DNA from 2 places in the Rhodoferax sp. SPJ4 genome. Region 1 is predicted to be linked to the other one. Evidence: predicted binding sites of a transcription regulator. Region 1 holds the regulator's gene; the other holds the start of a gene.
What was found. Region 1 encodes sigma-54, which starts transcription at its own class of promoters, with help from an activator protein. Its sites were predicted from a motif close to TGGCANGNAANCTGCTTT; they were not measured.

Region 1 (9,631 bases):
AGCCGATCTGCTGCACCGGCAGACCGGTGGCCTGCGGGCCCAGCGCGTAGGCGTCGGGATGGGTCTTGTATTTTCGCAGGGCATCGACGCTGAGCACATGGTCCAGCAGGTCCACCAGGCCGGCGCTGCGCACCGCCACCGCCAGCATCTCGGGGTCGCCGTTGGACAGGATGCCGGTGACGATGCCGCGCGCCTTCAGGTCGGCCAGCACCGCCCGGTTTTCCGGGAAGGCGCTCAGGTGGCGATACTGGTTCATCAGCTGCTGTTCGCGCTCGGTGGTCAGGTCCAGGCCCAGGCGCTTGCACGCGTAGCGCAGGCCGGCCCGCGTCAGCTCCCAAAACGGCTGGTAATGCGCGCCATGGTTGCTGGTGGTGACCAGCCGGGTGTATTCAATCTGCTTGTCGCGCCACAGAACGGCCAGCGCCTGGCCTTGGCCAGGGAACAGCTGTTCGGCCAGCAGGCCCACGCTGTACACATCCAGCAAGGTGCCATAGGCATCAAACAGCACCGCTTTGGGCGCAGAGAAGCCAAAGGCCAAAGATTTTTCCATGGCACTAATGTATTTGATACTTCAATGCCGATTAATCAATGAAAAGTTGATTGATTAATGACTTTTAAGATGTAATTGACGCCAACCCCATGGACAAGTTCAAACAACTCGCCTCCTTTGTGTCGGTGGCCACCCGCGGCAGCCTGACCGCCGCTGCGCTGGCCGAGGGTGTGGCCCCGGCCATCATGGGGCGCCGGCTGGACGCGCTGGAAGAGCGCCTGGGCGTCAAGCTGATGGTGCGCACCACCCGGCGCATCCGCCTGACCCACGAGGGCAGCGCCTTTCTGGAAGACTGCCAGCGGGTGCTGGCCGACGTGGCCAATGCCGAGGCCAGCGTGTCGGCCGGCGGGGTCAAGGCCAGCGGCCACCTGCGGGTCACGGCGCCGGCCGGCTTCGGGCGCCGCCATGTGGCGCCGCTGGTGCCCAAGTTCCGCGCGCTGCACCCCGAGGTCACGCTGTCGCTGAACCTGGGCGACCGGGTGGTGGACCTGGCGGTCGAGGGCTTCGATTGCGCGGTGCGGGTGGGCGACCTGCCGGATTCATCGCTGGTCAGCGTACGGCTGGCCGACAACCGGCGGCTGTGTGTGGCCACGCCGGCCTACCTGGCGCGCCGTGGCACGCCCCAGCATCCGCAGGATTTGCAGCGCTTTGACTGCCTGACCCTGTCCACCGACGCCTCCCAGGCCCGCGGCTGGGCGTTCCGGCTGCCGCGCGGCAGCCTGGGCCGGTCGGGCAAAGGCCCGCTGGCCGCCTTGCCGGTCGAGGCCGGTGAGGATGACGAACTGGTCCACCTCAAGCCCGGCGGGCCGCTGGACTGCTCGGACGGCCAGGTGTTGCACGACTGGTGCCTGGCCGGCCAGGGCATCGCCTGGCGCAGCACCTGGGAGGTCGAGGCCGAGATCGCCTCAGGCGCGCTGGTGGAGGTGCTGGCCGGCTTTGCCGCGCCGCCCAACGGCATTTACGCGGTGTTCCCGCAGCGCCGCCACCTGCCGCTGCGGGTGCGGTTGTGGATCGACTTCCTCAAGCACCATTACGGCCAGCCCGGCTTCTGGCGCGTGGCCGGGCCTTGATGCGGGCACAAAAAACCCCGCCGCAGCGGGGTCGGTGAGGTCGGGGACCGGTTGGGCCCCGCAGGCGCTCACTTGCTCAGGCATTCCTTCATGAAGGCCTTGCGTTCATCGCCCTTTTTGCCGGTGGCGTCCTTGTTGCAGGTTTTCATCTTGTCCTGCTGGGTGGCGGGGGCTGCAGGCTTGTTGCTCAAACAGCTTTTCATGAAAGCCTTGCGCTCGTCGCCCTTCTTGTCGCCGGCCTCCTTGTTGCAGTCGCCCATCTTGGACTGCTGCTTGGTCTTGCCGTCGGCCGCCTTGGCTGGTGCGGCCGCACTGGCGTTGGCCATCGGGGCGCCGGCGTGGCCAGCGGCCTGGGCGGTGCCCACGGACAGGGCAAAGCCCAGGGTGATCAGGGAAAGAATGGTTTTCATGGATTCTCCACAAAGGTGATGGGGGAAAGCGCGAGGTTGATTCAAGCACATTCTGAGGGCGCCAACAAGCGGGCCCGCCTCCTCCCAAAGGCCGACCCGTAAAATCCGCCGCATGTTGTCTGTCAAAAACGAATTGTTGGAAGCGCTCGCGCTGACGCTGGAAACCCTCAGCCCCGGAGCCGCCAGCAAGGCGTTTTTCGAGTCGCCCAAGGTCGCCGCCCATGGCGACTTCGCCCTCACCGCCGCGATGCAGCTGGCCAAGCCCATGAAGGCCAACCCACGCCAGCTGGCCGAGACCCTGCGCAGCGCGCTGCTGGCCGCACCGGCCTTCGAGCGCTGGGTGGCGGCGATCGAGATCGCCGGCCCGGGCTTCATCAACATCCGCCTCAAGCCCGAGGCCAAGCAGCAGGTGGTGCGCGAGGTGCTGAGCGGTGGCGAGGCCTTTGGCCGCCAGGCCGACAACGGCCAGCGCCTGCTGGTGGAGTTTGTCTCCGCCAACCCCACCGGCCCGCTGCACGTGGGCCATGGCCGCCAGGCCGCGCTGGGCGACGCCTTGTGCAACCTGTTCGACAGCCAGGGCTGGCGGGTGCACCGCGAGTTCTATTACAACGACGCCGGGGTGCAGATCCAGACCCTGGCCTCGTCCACCCAGGCCCGGGCCAAGGGCCTCAAGCCCGGTGACGCCGGCTGGCCGGAGAGTGCCTACAACGGCGACTACATCGCCGACATCGCGACCGACTTCCTGGCCAAGAAGACCGTCAAGTCCGACGACCGTGAATTCACCGCCAGCGGCGACGCCGACGATCTGGATTCACTGCGCGAGTTCGCCGTGGCCTATTTGCGCCGTGAACAAGACCTGGACCTGAAGGCCTTCCAGGTGCGCTTCGACCAGTACTACCTGGAGTCCAGCCTGTACACCAGCGGCCGGGTGGCGGCGGCGGTGCAAAAGCTCATCGATGCCGGCAAGACCTACGAGCTGGACGGCGCGCTGTGGCTCAGGTCCACCGACTACGGTGACGACAAGGACCGCGTGATGAGAAAGTCCGACGGCGGCTTCACCTACTTCGTGCCCGATGTGGCCTACCACATCACCAAGTGGGAACGCGGCTTTGGCCGGGTCATCAACATCCAGGGCACTGACCACCACGGCACCATCGCCCGGGTGCGCGCCGGCCTGCAGGCCGCCAACGTGGGCATTCCCGAGGGCTACCCCGACTACGTGCTGCACACCATGGTGCGGGTGATGCGCGGCGGCGAGGAGGTCAAGATCTCCAAGCGTGCCGGCAGCTATGTCACGCTGCGCGACCTGATCGAGTGGACCTCGAAGGACGCGGTGCGCTTCTTCCTGCTCAGCCGCAAGCCCGACACCGAGTACATCTTCGACATCGACCTGGCGCTGGCGCAGAACAACGACAACCCGGTTTACTACGTGCAGTACGCCCATGCCCGCATCTGCTCGGTGCTGGCGGCCTGGGGCGGTGAGCGCGCCAGCCTGGCCGGCGTGGACCTGTCGCCGCTGGACAGCCCGGCCGCCCAGGCGCTGATGCTGCTGCTGGCCAAGTACCCGGCCATGCTGACCGAGGCCGCGGCCGGCTTCGCGCCGCACGACGTCACCTTCTACCTGCGTGAACTGGCCGCCTGTTACCACAGCTACTACGACGCCGAACGCATCCTGGTCGACGACCCGGCCGTCAAGCTGGCCCGGCTGGCCCTGGTGGCCGCCACCGCCCAGGTGCTGCACAATGGCCTGGCGATGCTGGGCGTCAGTGCCCCGACCAAGATGTGAGCAGAAAGAGACCATGAAGCAAGGACGCAGCGGGGCCATTGTGGGCTTCATCATCGGGGTGCTGGTGGGCCTGGGCGCCGCCCTGGCGGTGGCGGTGTTCGTCACCAAGGTGCCGGTGCCCTTCATGAACAAGGCCCCGGCCAACCGCTCGGCCACCCAGGAGGCGGCCGAGGCCCAGAAAAACAAGGACTGGGACCCCAACGCCGCGCTGCAGGGCAAGAACCCGGTGCGCCCACCGGTGGCGCTGGGCAACACGCCGGCCGTCACCGGCGAGGCGGCCAGGCCGGCGCCCGGTGCGCCCGCCCGCGCCGACGCCAAAGCCCCGGCCTCGGCCGACCCGCTGGGCGACCTGGCCCGGGCCCGCGCCGCGGCTGCTGGCCCGGCGGCCACGCCCAAGGTCACCGCCACCAACCCCGTTCCCGCCGCGCCCAGCGGCGCGCCGGTAGACCCCTTCACCTACTTTGTGCAGGCCGGCGCCTTCCGCACGCCCGAAGAGGCCGACGCCCAGCGGGTGCGCTTGTCGCTGATGGGGGTGGAGGCCAAGGTCACCGAGCGCGAACAGTCCGGTCGCACCGTCTACCGGGTCCGGGTGGGTCCGTTCGAGCGCCGCGAGGACGCCGACCGCAGCAAGGACAAACTCGACACCAATGGCGTGGAAACCGCGCTGGTGCGGGTGCAGCGCTGAACTTTTTGCGCCACCGCGCAGTCAGACCCCCATCAACAGGAGAGATCGAGTCATGGAACGTCGGGAATTTTCGGCCGCGTTGGCGGTGGGCATGTTGGCTTTGTCGGGCGCCACGAGGGCGCAGGGTGCGAAGCCGCAGAACGGCGAGCAGTACCTGACGCTGGACCAGCCGGTGGCGGTGGACGTGCCGGCCGGCAAGGTCGAGGTGATCGAGTTCTTCTGGTACAGCTGTCCGCATTGCAACGCTTTTGAGCCCACGCTGGAGCCCTGGATCAAGCGCCAGCCCAAGGACGTGGTGGTGCGCCGGGTGCCGGTGGCCTTCCGGGCCGACTTCGTGCCCCAGCAGCGCCTGTACTACGCGCTGGAAGCCATGGGCCGGGTCGACGACATGCACCGCAAGGTCTTCCACGCCGTGCATGTGGAAAAGCAGCCATTGAACACCGACGCCGCCATCATCGCCTGGGCCGAGAAGCAAGGCCTGGACAAGGCCAAGTTCACCGAGCAGTTCAGCTCCTTCAGCGCCAGTTCCAAGGCCCGCAAGGCGGCCCAGTTGCAGGACGCCTTCAAGGTCCAGGGCGTGCCCTCGCTGGGCATTGCCGGCCGTTATTACACCGACGGCACGCTGGCCGGCGGCACCATGGCGCAGGCCCTGGCCGTCGCCGACTACCTGGTGGCCGAGGTTCGCAAGGCCAAATAAGCCTGCGCTGCGCCCCCCATGCCAAGGCCCGCCACCGCGCGGGCCTTGGCTTTGGGGGGTGTTGTTGCTGCAATGCAGCATGGTCACGGGAAACCCCAATCCTGCCCGGGTGGCGGGCTACAATGCCAGCAAGAATCATGCCCTTATGAAAAACACCCGTTTGTTCCTTCGCCTGGCTGGGGTCTTGTTGTCGCTGACGCTGGGAGCGGCTGGCCCGGCCCAGGCCGAAAAGGCCGACAAAGACAAACCCATGAACGTCGAGGCCGATGCCCTGCGTTACGACGACCTGCGGCAGACCAGTCTGTTCACCGGCAACGTGGTCATCTCCAAAGGCACGCTGCTGATCCGGGCCGCCCGGGTGGATGTGCGGCAGGATGGCCAGGGCGCGCAGTTCGGCGTGGCCACCGCGGCGCCGGGCAAACTGGCCTACTTCCGCCAGAAACGCGAGGGCCTGGACGAGTTCATCGAGGGCGAGGCCGAGCAGATCGACTACGACGGCAAAGCCGACAACGTCAAGCTGACACGCCGGGCCACGCTGCGCCGTTTCCGGGGCGACACCGTCACCGACGAAACCAGCGGCAGCGTGATCACCTACGACAACACCTCCGACGTCTTCACCGTCAACGGTGGCGCGGTCAATGCCGCCTCTGACAACCCGGGCGGCCGGATTCGCGCCGTGCTCACCCCCAAGGCGGCGGCGTCGGCCACGCCGGCCCAGCCGCCAGCCCAACTGCGGTCCAGCGAGCGCCTGCCCGGGAGCGGCAAATGAGTGCGCTGCCGGTCGCGGCCAGCGGCACAGAGGCGCCCAGCCGGCTGGAAGCCCGCGGCCTGCAAAAAGCCTACGGCAGCCGCAAGGTGGTCAAGGACGTCTCGCTGGCCGTGCAAAAAGGCGAGGTCGTGGGCCTGCTGGGGCCCAACGGCGCCGGCAAGACCACCTCGTTCTACATGATCGTGGGCCTGGTGCGGGCCGACGCCGGCGTGATCTCCATTGGCGGCCAGTCGGTCGAGCACATGCCCATCCACCGCCGTTCGCGGCTGGGCCTGAGCTATCTGCCGCAGGAAGCGTCGATCTTCCGCAAGCTCAATGTCGAAGACAACATCCGCGCGGTGCTGGAGTTGCAGCGCGACGAGGGCGGCCGGCCGCTGGGCCGCGCGGTCATCGAGCAGCGGGTGGATGCGCTGCTGCAAGACCTGCGGGTCGAGCACCTGCGCGATTCGCCGGCCCCTGCGCTGTCGGGCGGTGAGCGGCGCCGGGTCGAGATTGCCCGCGCCCTGGCCACCCAGCCGCAGTTCATCCTGCTCGACGAGCCCTTTGCCGGCATCGACCCGATCGCGGTGATCGAGATCCAGCGCATCATCGGTTTTCTGAAGTCGCGCGGCATCGGCGTGCTGATCACCGACCACAACGTGCGTGAAACCCTGGGCATCTGCGACCACGCCTACATCATCAGCGACGGTCATGTGCTGGCCCAGGGCACGCCCGCCGAGATCGTTGACAACGCCGATGTTCGCCGCGTCTACCTGGGCGAACATTTCCGCATGTGAACATGGCCCCCACGTTCGCGCACTGCGTGTCGCTCTCTGCCCCCCGAGGGGGCCGCGTTTTTCCTTGGGGCGGCCCGGCGGAAAAACCAGCGCCCCTGTTTGAGTCTTGCGGGGCATTCGCAGTCCCTTGTTCGCCTGCATGAAACAAGGCCTTTCCCTCCGTGTCTCCCAGCACCTCGCATTGACGCCGCAACTGCAGCAGTCAATCCGACTGCTGCAGCTGTCCACGCTGGAACTCAGCCAGGAGGTCGAGCAGATGCTCGACGAAAACCCCTTCCTCGACGTGGCCGACGAGACCGCGCCGCGCGAGGAGTTTGGCCTGGCCCAGGCCGATGCCCGGGCCGACGACGAGCCGTTTTCGTCATCGTCCAGCAGCACTGAGACCGAGGCGGTGGCCGATGGGGTGGGCGACGGTGAGCCAGCCCTGCCCGACAACTGGGACGGCGACGGCAGCACCGAGATCGCGCCCAACGACAGCGAGTGGGGCGGCGACGCGCCAGCCCACCAGCGGCAGGACGACGACGGCGCGATGGACGCCACCGAACTGGCCCGCCAGCAGGAGTCGCTGACCGCCTTTTTGCACCGCCAGGCCTTGTCGCTGCGCCTGAGCGAGATCGACCGCGCCGCGCTGCGTTTCCTGATCGAGTCGCTCAACGACGACGGCTACCTCGAAGACAGCCTGGACCTGCTGGCCCGCGGCCTGGCCGGCGACGATGCCGAGCAGGTCGAGGAGTTGGTGCAGCGTTTTGGCATGGCCTTGCGCCTGCTGCAAAGCCTGGAGCCGGTGGGCGTGGGTGCTCGCCACCTGGCCGAATGCCTGAGCCTGCAGCTCAAGGCCTTGCCCCCCAGCGAGGTGGTCAAGGCCGCCCAGGCCATTTGCGCCCAGCCCATGGAGCTGCTGGCGCGGCGCGATTTCAAGCGCCTGGCCCAGCTGTGCCAGCTCAGCGACGCGCTGGTGCGCCAGGGCATTGCACTGATCCAGACCCTGGAGCCCAAGCCAGGCCGGCGCTTTGTGGACGTGGAGCGCAACATCGTCGTGCCCGACGTCATCGTGGTGCAGGTGGGGCGTGGCCCCAACCCGCGTTTCCGGGCCCAGCTCAACCCCGACGTCATGCCCCGGCTGCGGGTGCACGACATCTATGCCGGTGCGCTCAAGGCCAGCCGCGGCGGCAATGCCCAGGCGCTTCAGCAGCGGCTGCAGGAAGCGCGCTGGTTCATCAAGAACATCCAGCAGCGCTTCGACACCATCCTGCGCGTCAGCAGCGCCATCGTCGAGCGGCAGAAGAACTTCTTCGTCCATGGCGAGCTGGCCATGCGGCCGCTGGTGCTGCGCGAGATCGCCGACGAGCTGGGCCTGCACGAGTCCACCATCTCGCGGGTCACCACCGCCAAGTACATGGCCACGCCTTTTGGCACCTTCGAGCTGAAGTATTTCTTCGGCTCGGCACTGGGCACCGAAACCGGCGGCAACGCGTCGAGCACCGCGGTGCGGGCGCTGATCAAGCAGTTTGTCAGCGCCGAAAACCTCAAGAAGCCGCTCAGCGACAACCAGATTTCCGAGATGCTGAAAGAGCAGGGCATTGAGTGCGCGCGCCGCACCGTGGCCAAGTACCGCGAGGCCTTGCGCATCGCGCCCGCCAACCTGCGCAAAGCACTGTGAACATGACCCCCACGCTCCCCACTGCGTGTGGTTCGCTGCCCGCCGAGGGGGCCGTGTTTCGCCCAGGGGCGGCCCGGCGGCGAAACATCCAGGCTTTTGACCAATGAACCAACTTCACCTTTTTTTGCCCTGCGCCGCTGGCGTGGAAGACCTGCTGGAGGCCGAGGTGCGGCGGCTGTGCAGCGGCCACACCGACAAGCTGCGCGGCGGCGTGCGGGTGGTGGCCTCCTGGCGCGACGCCATGCTGCTCAACCTGCACAGCCGGTTGGCCCAGCGGGTGCTGGTGCAGCTGGCGGACGGCTTTTACCGCAGCGAAAACGACCTCTATGCCATCGCCAGCGAGGTGGCCTGGGAAATCTGGTTCACGCCGCGGCAAAGCATCAAGGTGGAGATCACCGCCCAGCACAGCCCGCTGACCTCGCTGAACTTTGCCGCGCTGAAGGTCAAGGACGCGGTCTGTGACCGCTTCCGGGCCAAGAGCGGTGGCGTGCGGCCCGACGTCAACACCCAGTGGCCCGATGTGCGCATCTACACCCACCTGACCACCGACCGCTGCGCCCTCTACATCGACACCTCGGGCGAGCCGCTGTTCAAACGCGGCTGGCGCGAAGACAAGGGCGAGGCGCCGCTGAAGGAAACCCTGGCCGCCGCCATGCTGGCCGCCAGCGGCTGGGACGCCACGGTGCCGCTGTACGACCCCTGCTGCGGCAGCGGCACCATCGCCATCGAGGCCGCCACCATCGCCTGCCACCAGGCGCCTGGCCTGCTGCGCCGCTTCGCCTTCGAAAAATACCTGCCCTTCCAGGCCCATGTGTGGGACGCGCTGCGCGACCAGGCCGAGGCCGCCGTGTGCGCGCCCACCGCGCCGGTGTTTGGCAGCGACGTGGCCTTCCGCATGGTGGACTTCGCCCAGCGCAACGCCGAGCGGGCCGGTGTGGCCCACGCGGTGCAGTTGCGCGGCGGCGACGCCTTGCAGCGCATGCCGCCGGCCGAGGGCGGCGTGATGCTGCTCAACCCGCCTTATGGCGAACGCATCGCGGTGGCCGGTGTGGCCGGCAGCGGCCGCGGCCACGGTGCCGGCCGCGAGACCGCCCAGGTCGATGGCCAGCGCGATGAGGGCGACGACTTCTTTCCCCAGCTGGCCACCCACTGGAAGAAAAACTACGCCGGCTGGACCGCCTGGGTGTTGACACCCGACCTCAAGCTGCCCGGCCGCATGCGGCTGAAA
Region 2 (9,631 bases), on a different contig from region 1:
TGCAACGAGGGCGACGTGCCCTGTGCGCCCTCGCTGGTGGGCGGTGGCAGTGGCGGCACGCCGCTGGCGGCCGCCACCCATGTGGCCTGCGCGTCCACCGGCGGGCGCTTCCTGACCTTTGAGATCAGCGAGCTCAAGCAAATGACCGGCGGCGGCCGCGGCCTGATGCTGATCGACCTGGACGACAAAGACCGCCTGGCCGGCGCTGCCGCCTACACCCGCAGCGTGCGCATCGACGGCATCGGCCGTGGTGGCAAGGCCAGGGACGAAACCCTGGAAATCCGCAGCCTGAACAACGCCCGCAGCCCACGCGGCCGCAAAGGCAAGCTGGCGGACCTGGGCTTCAAGCCGACGGCGGTGACGCGGGTGGAGTGAGCCTGGCGCTCAGGCCACCTCGGCAATCATCTCGATCTCCACACAAGCCCCCAGCGGCAGCTGGGCCACGCCGAAGGCGCTGCGGGCATGGGCGCCTTTGGCGCCAAACACCTGGCCAATGAGTTCGCTGCAGCCGTTGGTCACCAAATGGTGTTCGGTGTAGTCGGGGCTGGAGTTCACCAGGCTGGTGAGCTTGACGATGCGGGTCACGCTGTTGAGGTCACGGCCGGTGGCCTGCAGCGCGGCCTGCAGCGTGCCCAGCAGGTCGATGGCCACGGCGCGGGCGGCCTGCTGGCCCTCGGCGGTGGCCATGGTGCGGCCCAGCTGGCCGGTCCACACCGCGCCGTTGCGCTTGGCGATGTGGCCGCTCAAATAAACCAACGAACCCGATTGCACAAAGGGCACGTAGGCGGCGGCCGGGGTGGCGACCGGGGGCAGGGTGATCTGCAACTGTTCAAGAGTGGTGTAGACGCTCATGGCGGGCTCGAAAGGGTGGAGGTCAAAAAATGGGTGGGGCCACCGGCTGGCGCGATCGCCGCCAAACCACCTCACTGGCTGTCGGCGGTGGCCATCTCCGGCGCATCGGCAGGCGCCACGGTGACGCGCACCGTGAGTGTATGGTCTGCGCCGCCGTGGATCACGCCGCGCACCGGTGACACGTCGCCGTAGTCGCGGCCGGTGGCCAGGGTCACGTAGTCCTGGCCGGGGGCGCGGTTGTTGGTGGGGTCGAAGTCCAGCCAGCGGCCCACACCGTCACCGGTGGGCAGATACACCGCGGCCCAGGCGTGCGAGGCGTCGGCGCCCAGCAGTCGGGGCTGGCCGGGCGGTGGCTCGGTGAGCATGTAGCCGCTGACGTAGCGGGCCGGCAGGCCCAGGCTGCGGCAGCAGGCCACCATGATGTGGGCAAAGTCCTGGCAGACACCGCGCCGCAGCGTCAGCGCCTCCAGTGGCGGGGTGTGGACCTCGGTGCTGGCGCTGTCGTAGGCAAAGTCGGTGTGGATGCGGGCCATCAGCGCCTGGGCCGCCTCCAGCAACTGCCGGCCCGGCGCAAAGCAGGGCCGGGCGTAGTCGGCAAAGGCGTCGTGGCGCGGCACCAGCGGCGAGGCCAGTGCGAACTCGGCCGCCGGCTCGTAGGGGTGGCTCGCCTGGTAGCGCATGCGCTCGCGCACCGGCTCCCAGGCCAGGCCGGCCTGGGCCGGGTCCACCGGCTCGGGGGCCAGCGTGGCCACCTCGCTGTGTGCGGTGACCACCAGCCGGGTGTGGGCCGCCTGCAGCGAGAAAAAGCTGCGGTGGTTGCCGTACACGTCGGTGTGTTCGGTCACCGTCTGGGGCGTCGGCTCAATCTGCAGGCTGTGGCTCAGCAACTGCTGGCAGGGCGTGTCCACCGGCCGCAAACAGGCCATGTGCTGGGCGGTTTTCACCGCCGGCTCGTAGGCGTAGGCCGTTTCATGAACCACCCGCAGCTTCACCTCAGGCCCCCACGCTGGTTTCGGCTTCGCCGGAATGGGTGAAGTACTGGGCGCCAATGCGGTCGGAAATGTGCCAGGCGCCGCTGCCGCATTGCCGCAGCTGGGCCACCAGCGTGGTGTGCTGGCCGTCGGCATCGGGGTACAGCAGCTCGGCCATGTCCCACTGGCCGGGGTCGGGCACGGCCATGCCCAGCGGGCTCAACTCGCCCGGCGCGGCGCCGTCCAGTTTGGCCAAACGGCTCTTGAGGCTTTGCGCCACCCAGCCCAGGGCTCGGGGGTTTTCGCGGTCCAGCACCAGCAACTCCAGCAACGCGGGCAGGTCGCGCCGTTGCTGGTACTGGGCGTGGAAGGTGATGGTGCTGTCAAACAGCGCCACCAGGGCCTCGAAGGCGGCCTCGTCGTGCACCGCGCCGTCTTCCACCGCCGAGGCCAGCGCCGCCGACAAAAAGCCCAGCCGCTCGATGTGGCGGCCCAGGCTCAGCAGCCGCCAACCGTCGTCGCGGGTCATGCGGTCGGTTTGGGCGCCGGTCACCGCGGCCAGGCTCAGGCTGGCCGATTCCAGCATCTGCAGCGCCGCGCTGGTGCCGGAGTCACCGGGGCTGCGCAGCGCCGCACCGCGCTCGAACATCTCGGCCTCGGTGCGGACGATCAGTTTCCACTGCTCCTGCGACAGCCGCTCGCGCACCGCGGCGGCCGCCAGTTTGGTGGCGCGCAGGTTGTAGCCCACGCTGCGGCAGTCGTCGGAGTTGGCCAGCGAGGCCACCAGCGAGCGCTCGAACACCCGCCTTGCCGCGGTGGCGGCCGGCACGGCCGGGTCGACCAGGCCGTTGGACTGGACCAGCCCGCTGAGCCACTGCAGCAGCGGCTGCGAGGACTGGTCTTCACCGTTCAGCGACTCCAGTGTCAGCCGGGCCAGCCGGATGCTGTTTTCGGTGCGTTCGGTGTAGCGGCCCAGCCAGAACAGGTTTTCGGCGGCGCGGCTGGTGACCAGCCGGCGGCCATGCGGCAGGGCGGCCGAGGCCAGGGCCTGCGGGCTGGGCAGCAGCGTGGTGGTGTCCACCGCGCCGGGCGCCATGACCCAGCAGTCGGCGCTGCTGCCACCACGCTGCATGGACGCCACACCGGCGTCGGAGCCGGCAATGCGGGCCAGGCCGCCGGGCAGCACGCGCCAGGATTGGGGGCCGTCGGACACCGCGTACACCCGCAGCAACACCGACTGCGGCACGATGCGGCCGCCCGAGCCGCCGTTGGCGTCAGGGCGCCAGGTGGGCATTTGCGACAGTGGCAAATAGGCCTGCACCGTGTGCTCGTCGCCCTGGCGCATGATGCGGCCGGCCCATTCGTCGAGCTGGCGGCGCGACTGGTTGCGCCCCAGCACCGCATGGAAAGAACCCTGCTGGCGCGAGCCGCTGTAGGTGGGCTTGATGACGCTGCTGCGCAGCTGGGGCAGGGCGTCTTCCATCGCCGCCCGTTCGCCGCACCACCAGGTGGGCAGGGCCGGCAGTTGCAGGTCTTGCCCGGTGAGCTGGCGGCACAGTGCCGGCAAAAAGCCCAGCAGCGCGGCCGATTCCAGAAAACCCGAACCGGGTGCGTTGGCCACCAGCACGTTGCCGGCGCGGATGGCCTGCAACAGGCCGGGCACACCCAGCCGCGAGTCGGCGCGCAGCTCCAGCGGGTCGAGAAAGGGGTCGTCCAGGCGCTTCAGCAGGCCGTGCACCGGCTCCAGGCCACGCAGGGTTTTCAGGTAGACCCGCTGGTCGCGCACGGTGAGGTCGTTGCCCTCGACCAGGGTCAGGCCCAGGTAGCGGGCCAGGTAGGCGTGCTCGAAATAGGTTTCGTTGTAGGGGCCGGGGGTGAGCAGCGCAATGTGCGCATCGGCGCCAGCGCCACTCATCTGCTTCAGGCTGTCGACCAGTGCCCGGTAGGTGCTGGCCAGCCGCTGCACATGCAGGCCCTCGAAGGCCTTGGGGAACAGCCGGGACACCGCCAGCCGGTTTTCCAGCAGGTAGCCCAGGCCGGACGGGGCCTGGGTGCTTTGCGACACCACCCACCAGTTACCGTCTGGGCCACGGGCCAGATCGAACGCCGCCACATGCAAATGGGTGCCGCCCAGCGGCGTGACACCACACATGGGTCGGATGTAGCCGGGGTGGCCCTGCACCAGCGCGGTGGGCAGCAGGCCCTCGGTCAGCAGGCGCTGGGGTCCGTACACGTCGGCCAGCACCTGCTCCAGCAGGCCCACCCGCTGCCGCACGCCGGCCTCGATCTGGGCCCAGCCGGCGGGGTCGATCAGCAGCGGAAACAGGTCCAGCGACCAGGGGCGCTGGGGGCCGTGGCTATCGGCATAGACGTTGTAGGTGACGCCGTTGTCGCGGATCTGCCGGCCCAGCAGCGCGGTGCGGCGGTTCAAATCCAGCAGGCCATCGGTGCCGATGTGGGTGAAAAAATGCTTCCAGCCGGGCGTCAATGCGGCCGCATCACCGAGGGCCGAGGGCGCGGCTGTCGGGCTGGATTGCGATTGCGACTGGCTTTGGGTCTGGCGTTGCGAGGCCGGGGTGGCCACGGTCAGTGCCGGTGCGGGCGGCGGTGCCACCGGGGCAACGCCCACCAGCGGGGAGGCGGTGTGGCCACGCAGCTCGTCAAAATGCCCAGCCACCGCGGACGGCGCCAGGGCGGCGGCCATGTCGGCTGCGCTGGCGGGTTGGCTGCCGTCAAACAGCGACGGGTGGGGCGGGTGGGGCATGGGGTCCATGGCAGGCAAGGACTCGATTGTCCCATGGCCCCAGTAGGGCCAAGGGCCCATCAGCGCCGTGGAGCTGGCGCTTTTGGGCCCTTGGTGGGCTGCCTGGTCCAGGTCGGCCGGCCGCGGGGGTGGGTGCTCGGTGCTCACCCGCCAGCCCGGTCAGGTGCGCAGGTCCAGCGTGAACGGGAACTCGCGGCTGCCTGGCACATGCAGGGTGGCCGGCGGGACCTTGAGCACGCCGGGCGTGTGGCCCATGCGGACAAAACGCGACATGCGTCGGCTTTCGGCCTCGTAGGAGTTCACCGGGAAGGTGTCGTAGCTGCGGCCGCCGGGATGGGTCACGTGGTACTGGCAGCCGCCCAGCGAGCGGCCCATCCAGGTGTCGACGATGTCGAAGGTGATGGGCGCGTGGATGCCGATGGTGGGATGAAGCGCCGACGGCGGCGCCCAGGCTTTGTAGCGCACGCCCGACACGTACTCGCCCACGGTGCCGGTGGGCTGCATGGGCAGCGCGCGGCCGTTGGCGGTGATGGCGTAGCGGCTGGGGTTGAGGCCGGTGACGCGCACCTCGATGCGCTCCAGTGAGGAGTCGACATAACGGGCGGTGCCGCCGGCGGTGCTCTCCTCACCCATCACATGCCAGGGCTCCAGCGCGTTGCGCAGCGTCAGCTCGATGCCGCTGACCTGGACCTCACCGACCAGCGGGAAGCGGAACTCGAAATGCGGCGCAAACCACGAGGGGTCGAAGGCGTAGCCGGCGCTGTTCATCTCGGCAATGACGTCGGCAAAGTCCATTTGCACAAAGGTGGGCAGCAGGAAACGGTCGTGCAGCTCGGTGCCCCAGCGGGCGGCGGGCGCCTCGTAAGGGGTTTTCCAGAAGCGGGCCACCAGCGCGCGCAGCAGCAGCTGCTGGGAAATGCTCATGCGGGCGTGCGGCGGCATCTCGAAGGCGCGCAGCTCCAGCAGGCCCAGCCGGCCGGTGGCCGAGTCGGGCGAGTACATCTTGTCGATGCTGAACTCGCTGCGGTGGGTGTTGCCGGTGACGTCGATCAGGATGTTGCGCAGGCTGCGGTCGACCAGCCAGGCCGGCATGGCCTGGCCATGTTTTTGGCGCGCCTTGCGGATCTCGGCCAGCGCAATCTCCAGCTCGTACAGCTGATCGTTGCGGGCTTCGTCGACCCGCGGCGCCTGGCTGGTCGGGCCGATGAACATGCCGCTGAACAAATAGCTCAGAGACGGGTGGTTGTGCCAGTACAGCAGCAGGCTGGCCAGCAGCTCGGGCCGGCGCAGAAACGGGCTGTCGGACGGTGTGGCGCCGCCCATCACAAAGTGGTTGCCGCCGCCGGTGCCGGTGTGGCGGCCGTCGGTCATGAACTTCTCGGCCGACAGCCGGGTTTCGAACGCGGCCTCGTACAGGAATTCGGTGTGGGCCACCAGTTCACCCCAGCTGTAGGCCGGGTGGATGTTGACCTCGATCACGCCAGGGTCGGGCGTGACCTGCAGCAATTTGAGGCGCGGGTCGCGTGGCGGTGGGTAGCCCTCCAGCACCACCTTGACGCCCAGCTCGGCCGCAGTGGCTTCCACCGCGGCCAGCAGGTCGAGGTAGTCGTCGACCTCGGCCAGCGGCGGCATGAACACGTAGAGCATGCACGAGGCCTGGCCTTGCTGTTCGGCCTTGGGGCCGTTGGCGCGGCGCGGGTCGCGGGCCTCCACACACAGCGCGGTGCGTATGGTGTCGCTGGCCGACACAAAACGGGAAGGCGGCGAGTTCAGTGTGGCCGCGGCCTGGCTGCCTGCAGGGCCAGTGCCCGCACCGGCAGCCCCTGTTGCAGTGCCGACGCCCCGCATTTGCATCAGCCGGCTGGCTTCGCGCCGGGCGTCGCCGGCCGGGCCTTGCGGCGCGTAGCGGCTGTGCAGCAGGTCGGTGTTGGGCAGCGGGCTGCTGCTGAAGACCGGGTCCATCGGGTCACGCTCGGTCAGATAGGGGTACTCGTTGTCCCGCACCCAGGGCAGCGAGCCCAGCGGCAGGCGGAAACCCATGGGGGAGTCGCCAGGGATCAGGTACATGCGGTCGTCGCGCAGAAACCAGGGGCCGGTTTTCCAGCGGCCGCCCTGCAGGCGCGGGCCGCTGCCGTCGCCCGACGGTGATTGCAGCGGCAGCACATAGCCCACCACCGCGTCCAGCTTCTGGGTGAAGACGCGGCGCAGCCGGGCCCGCTCCAGCTCGTCGTCGAGCCGCGAATCAAAGGGGTCGACGTTGACCGGCAGCTTGTGCTCGCGCCACAGGTAGTACCAGACATCCTCGTAGCCGGGGGTGATGAAGTCGGTGGGCAGGCCCATCTTCTGCGCCAGCAGCGTGGTGAAGCGCTCGGCGTCGGCGCTGGTGTAGTGGCTGGGCACCCGCTCGTCGGCGAACAGATCGGGGTTTTTCCAGACCGGCTGGCCGTCGGCGCGCCAGTAGATGTTGAGGGCCCAGCGCGGCAATTGCTCGCCCGGGTACCACTTGCCCTGGCCAAAGTGCAGGAAGCCGCCCTGACCGTACTCGTCGCGCAGCTTGTGCACCAGCGCGGTGGCGTAGCCGCGTTTGGTCGGGCCCAGCGCGTCGGTGTTCCATTCGGCGGCGTCACGGTCGCTCACCGCCACAAAGGTGGGCTCGCCGCCCATGGTCAGGCGCACATCGCCAGCTTTCAGCTCCTGGTCGACCTTGTCGCCCAAGGCCAGCACCGCGGCCCACTGGTCGTCGGTGTAGGGCTTGGTGACGCGCGGCGATTCATAGATGCGGCTCACCGCCATGTGGTGGCTGAACTCAACCTCGGCCTCGTCCACCGCGCCCTCGATGGGGGCGGCGGCCGAGGGTTGGGGCGTGCAGGCCAGCGGAATGTGGCCCTCACCGGCCAGCAGGCCGGAGGTGGCGTCCAGGCCAATCCAGCCGGCACCGGGCAAATACACCTCGCACCAGGCGTGCAGGTCGGTGAAATCCACCGTGGTGCCGCTGGGGCCGTCCAGCGCCTTGACGTCGGGGGTCAGCTGAATCAAATAGCCCGAGACGAAGCGCGCGGCCAGGCCGCAATGGCGCAGCAGCTGCACCAGCAGCCAGCCGGAATCGCGGCAGGAGCCGGCCGCCAGCTCCAGGGTTTCTTCCGGCGTTTGCACGCCGGGCTCCATGCGGATCAGGTAGCGGATGTCGCTCTGCACCTGCTGGTTCAGCTTGACCAGGAAGTCGATGGTGCGGCCCTTGGTTTGGTCGATCTTGTCGAGGTAGGCCTTGACCAGCGGCGTCATGGGCTCGGTGGCCAGGTAGGGCGTGAGCTCCTGGCTTTGCTCGGCGGTATAGCTGAACGGGAACTGCTCGGCGTAGGGTTCGAGGAAGAAGTCGAAGGGGCTGTAGACCGCCATCTCGACCACCAGGTCCACCGTGATCTTGAATTCGGTGGTTTTCTCCGGAAACACCAGCCGGGCCTGGTAGTTGGCGAACGGGTCTTGCTGCCAGTTGACGAAGTGACCTTCGGGCTCAACCTTCAGCGAGTACGACAAGACCTTGCTGCGGCAATGCGGGGCCGGGCGCAGGCGGATCACCTGCGGGCCCAGCGCCACCAGGCGGTCGTACTGGTAATGGGTGACGTGGTTCAGCGCGGCATGAATGGGCATGGGGTTCTCGGTCTCGGCTCGGTGGGGCGGGGGCGCCTGTCCCATCCTAGCAAGTCCTGAGCCATCCGTTGATGACAAAGCGCCGGGCGATTAGCATCCCGCCATGCCACAGCGCGCCGTCCAGGGCTCGGTTGTCGCCAGCGCCGGTGTGCTGGCGCTGCTGGGCTGGGTGCTGGGTTCGGCGTTGCAATTACAGCAGCCCAGCCTGTGGCCCAGCCCGGTGTACGCCGGGCTGGCGCTGACCGGGCTGGCCGGCGCGGCCTGGGGTGGGCTGCGGCCGGCCCCGGTGCGGCCATGGCTGGCGATGGCCTGGGCGGCGCTGTTCGCCGCGGTGCTGGGTTTTGCCAGTGTGGGCCTGCGCGCCCAGGCCTTCGATGGCCAGCGGCTGGCACCCGAACTGGAGGGCCAGGACCTGCGCCTCAGTGGCACGGTGGCCGCGATGCCGCAGCGCACCGAGTGGGGCTGGCGTTTCCGTTTTGACGTTGAGCAGGCTTGGCATGGGGCAGCGCCGGTAGCCGTGCCCAGCCGGATCGACCTCGGCTGGTATGCCCGCGGCGGTTGGGGCCCGGCCGCTGCCGTACCGCCAGAGGCGCAGGCGCTGCCGGCATTGCGGGCCGGCGAGCGCTGGCAATTCACGGTGCGGCTCAAGGCGCCGCACGGCCAGGTCAACCCACATGGTTTTGACGTGGAGCTGTGGTGGTGGGAGCAGGGCATACAGGCCACCGGCGCGGTGCGCGATGGCCCCAAAGACATGGTCCCACAGCGGCTGGGCGACAGCGGCCGGCACCCGCTGGAGCGGGCCCGGCAGTCGGTGCGCGACGCGATTTTTCTCACCGTGGCCGACCGGCGGCTGGCCGGCGTGGTGGCGGCCCTGGTCACTGGCGACCAGAACGCCATCGAGCGGGCCGACTGGGACATTTACCGCGCCACCGGCGTGGCCCATTTGATGAGCATCTCCGGCCTGCACATCACCATGTTCGCCTGGGGTGCGGCGCTGCTGGTGGGCGCGCTGTGGCGGCGCAGCGCCTGGCTGTGCCTGGCCTGGCCGGCGCCGCAGGCGGCCTTGGCTGGGGGCTTGGCGCTGGCCACCGCCTATGCGCTGTTCAGCGGCTGGGGCGTGCCGGCCCAGCGCACGGTGCTGATGCTGGCCACCGCCGGCCTGCTGCGCTTGGCTGGCGCGCGCTGGCCCTGGCCGGTGGTGGCGCTGCTGGCCATGGCGGTGGTGGTGACGGCCGACCCCTGGGCCTTGCTGCAGGCCGGCTTCTGGCTGAGTTTTGTTGCGGTGGCGGTGCTGTTCGCGTCCGACGCCGGCGCTGAGCCGCTGCCCCAGCGCGCTCTGCGGGCACGCATGGCGGCGCTGTGGCGCGAGCAGTGGGTGGTGACGCTGGCGCTGACG

Region 2: the regulator sigma-54 is predicted to act here: its motif matches at 8,282-8,299, upstream of AC4BAR_RS06370 (transglutaminase family protein).

Annotation. Positions count from the first base shown of each region.
Region 1 is NZ_JBYZMN010000003.1:20,622-30,252, reverse strand. It holds gene AC4BAR_RS11275 (haloacid dehalogenase type II) at 1-550, opposite strand, end outside; gene AC4BAR_RS11270 (LysR family transcriptional regulator) at 640-1,620, shown strand; gene AC4BAR_RS11265 (PsiF family protein) at 1,689-2,030, opposite strand; gene argS (arginine--tRNA ligase) at 2,143-3,816, shown strand; gene AC4BAR_RS11255 (SPOR domain-containing protein) at 3,830-4,501, shown strand; gene AC4BAR_RS11250 (thiol:disulfide interchange protein DsbA/DsbL) at 4,554-5,198, shown strand; gene lptA (lipopolysaccharide transport periplasmic protein LptA) at 5,344-5,967, shown strand; gene lptB (LPS export ABC transporter ATP-binding protein) at 5,964-6,743, shown strand; gene AC4BAR_RS11235 (RNA polymerase factor sigma-54) at 6,883-8,403, shown strand; gene AC4BAR_RS11230 (THUMP domain-containing class I SAM-dependent RNA methyltransferase) at 8,507-9,631, shown strand, end outside.
Region 2 is NZ_JBYZMN010000001.1:1,296,549-1,306,179, reverse strand. It holds gene parC (DNA topoisomerase IV subunit A) at 1-375, shown strand, start outside; gene AC4BAR_RS06385 (RidA family protein) at 385-852, opposite strand; gene AC4BAR_RS06380 (transglutaminase family protein) at 924-1,844, opposite strand; gene AC4BAR_RS06375 (circularly permuted type 2 ATP-grasp protein) at 1,846-4,587, opposite strand; gene AC4BAR_RS06370 (transglutaminase family protein) at 4,747-8,235, opposite strand; gene AC4BAR_RS06365 (DNA internalization-related competence protein ComEC/Rec2) at 8,339-9,631, shown strand, end outside.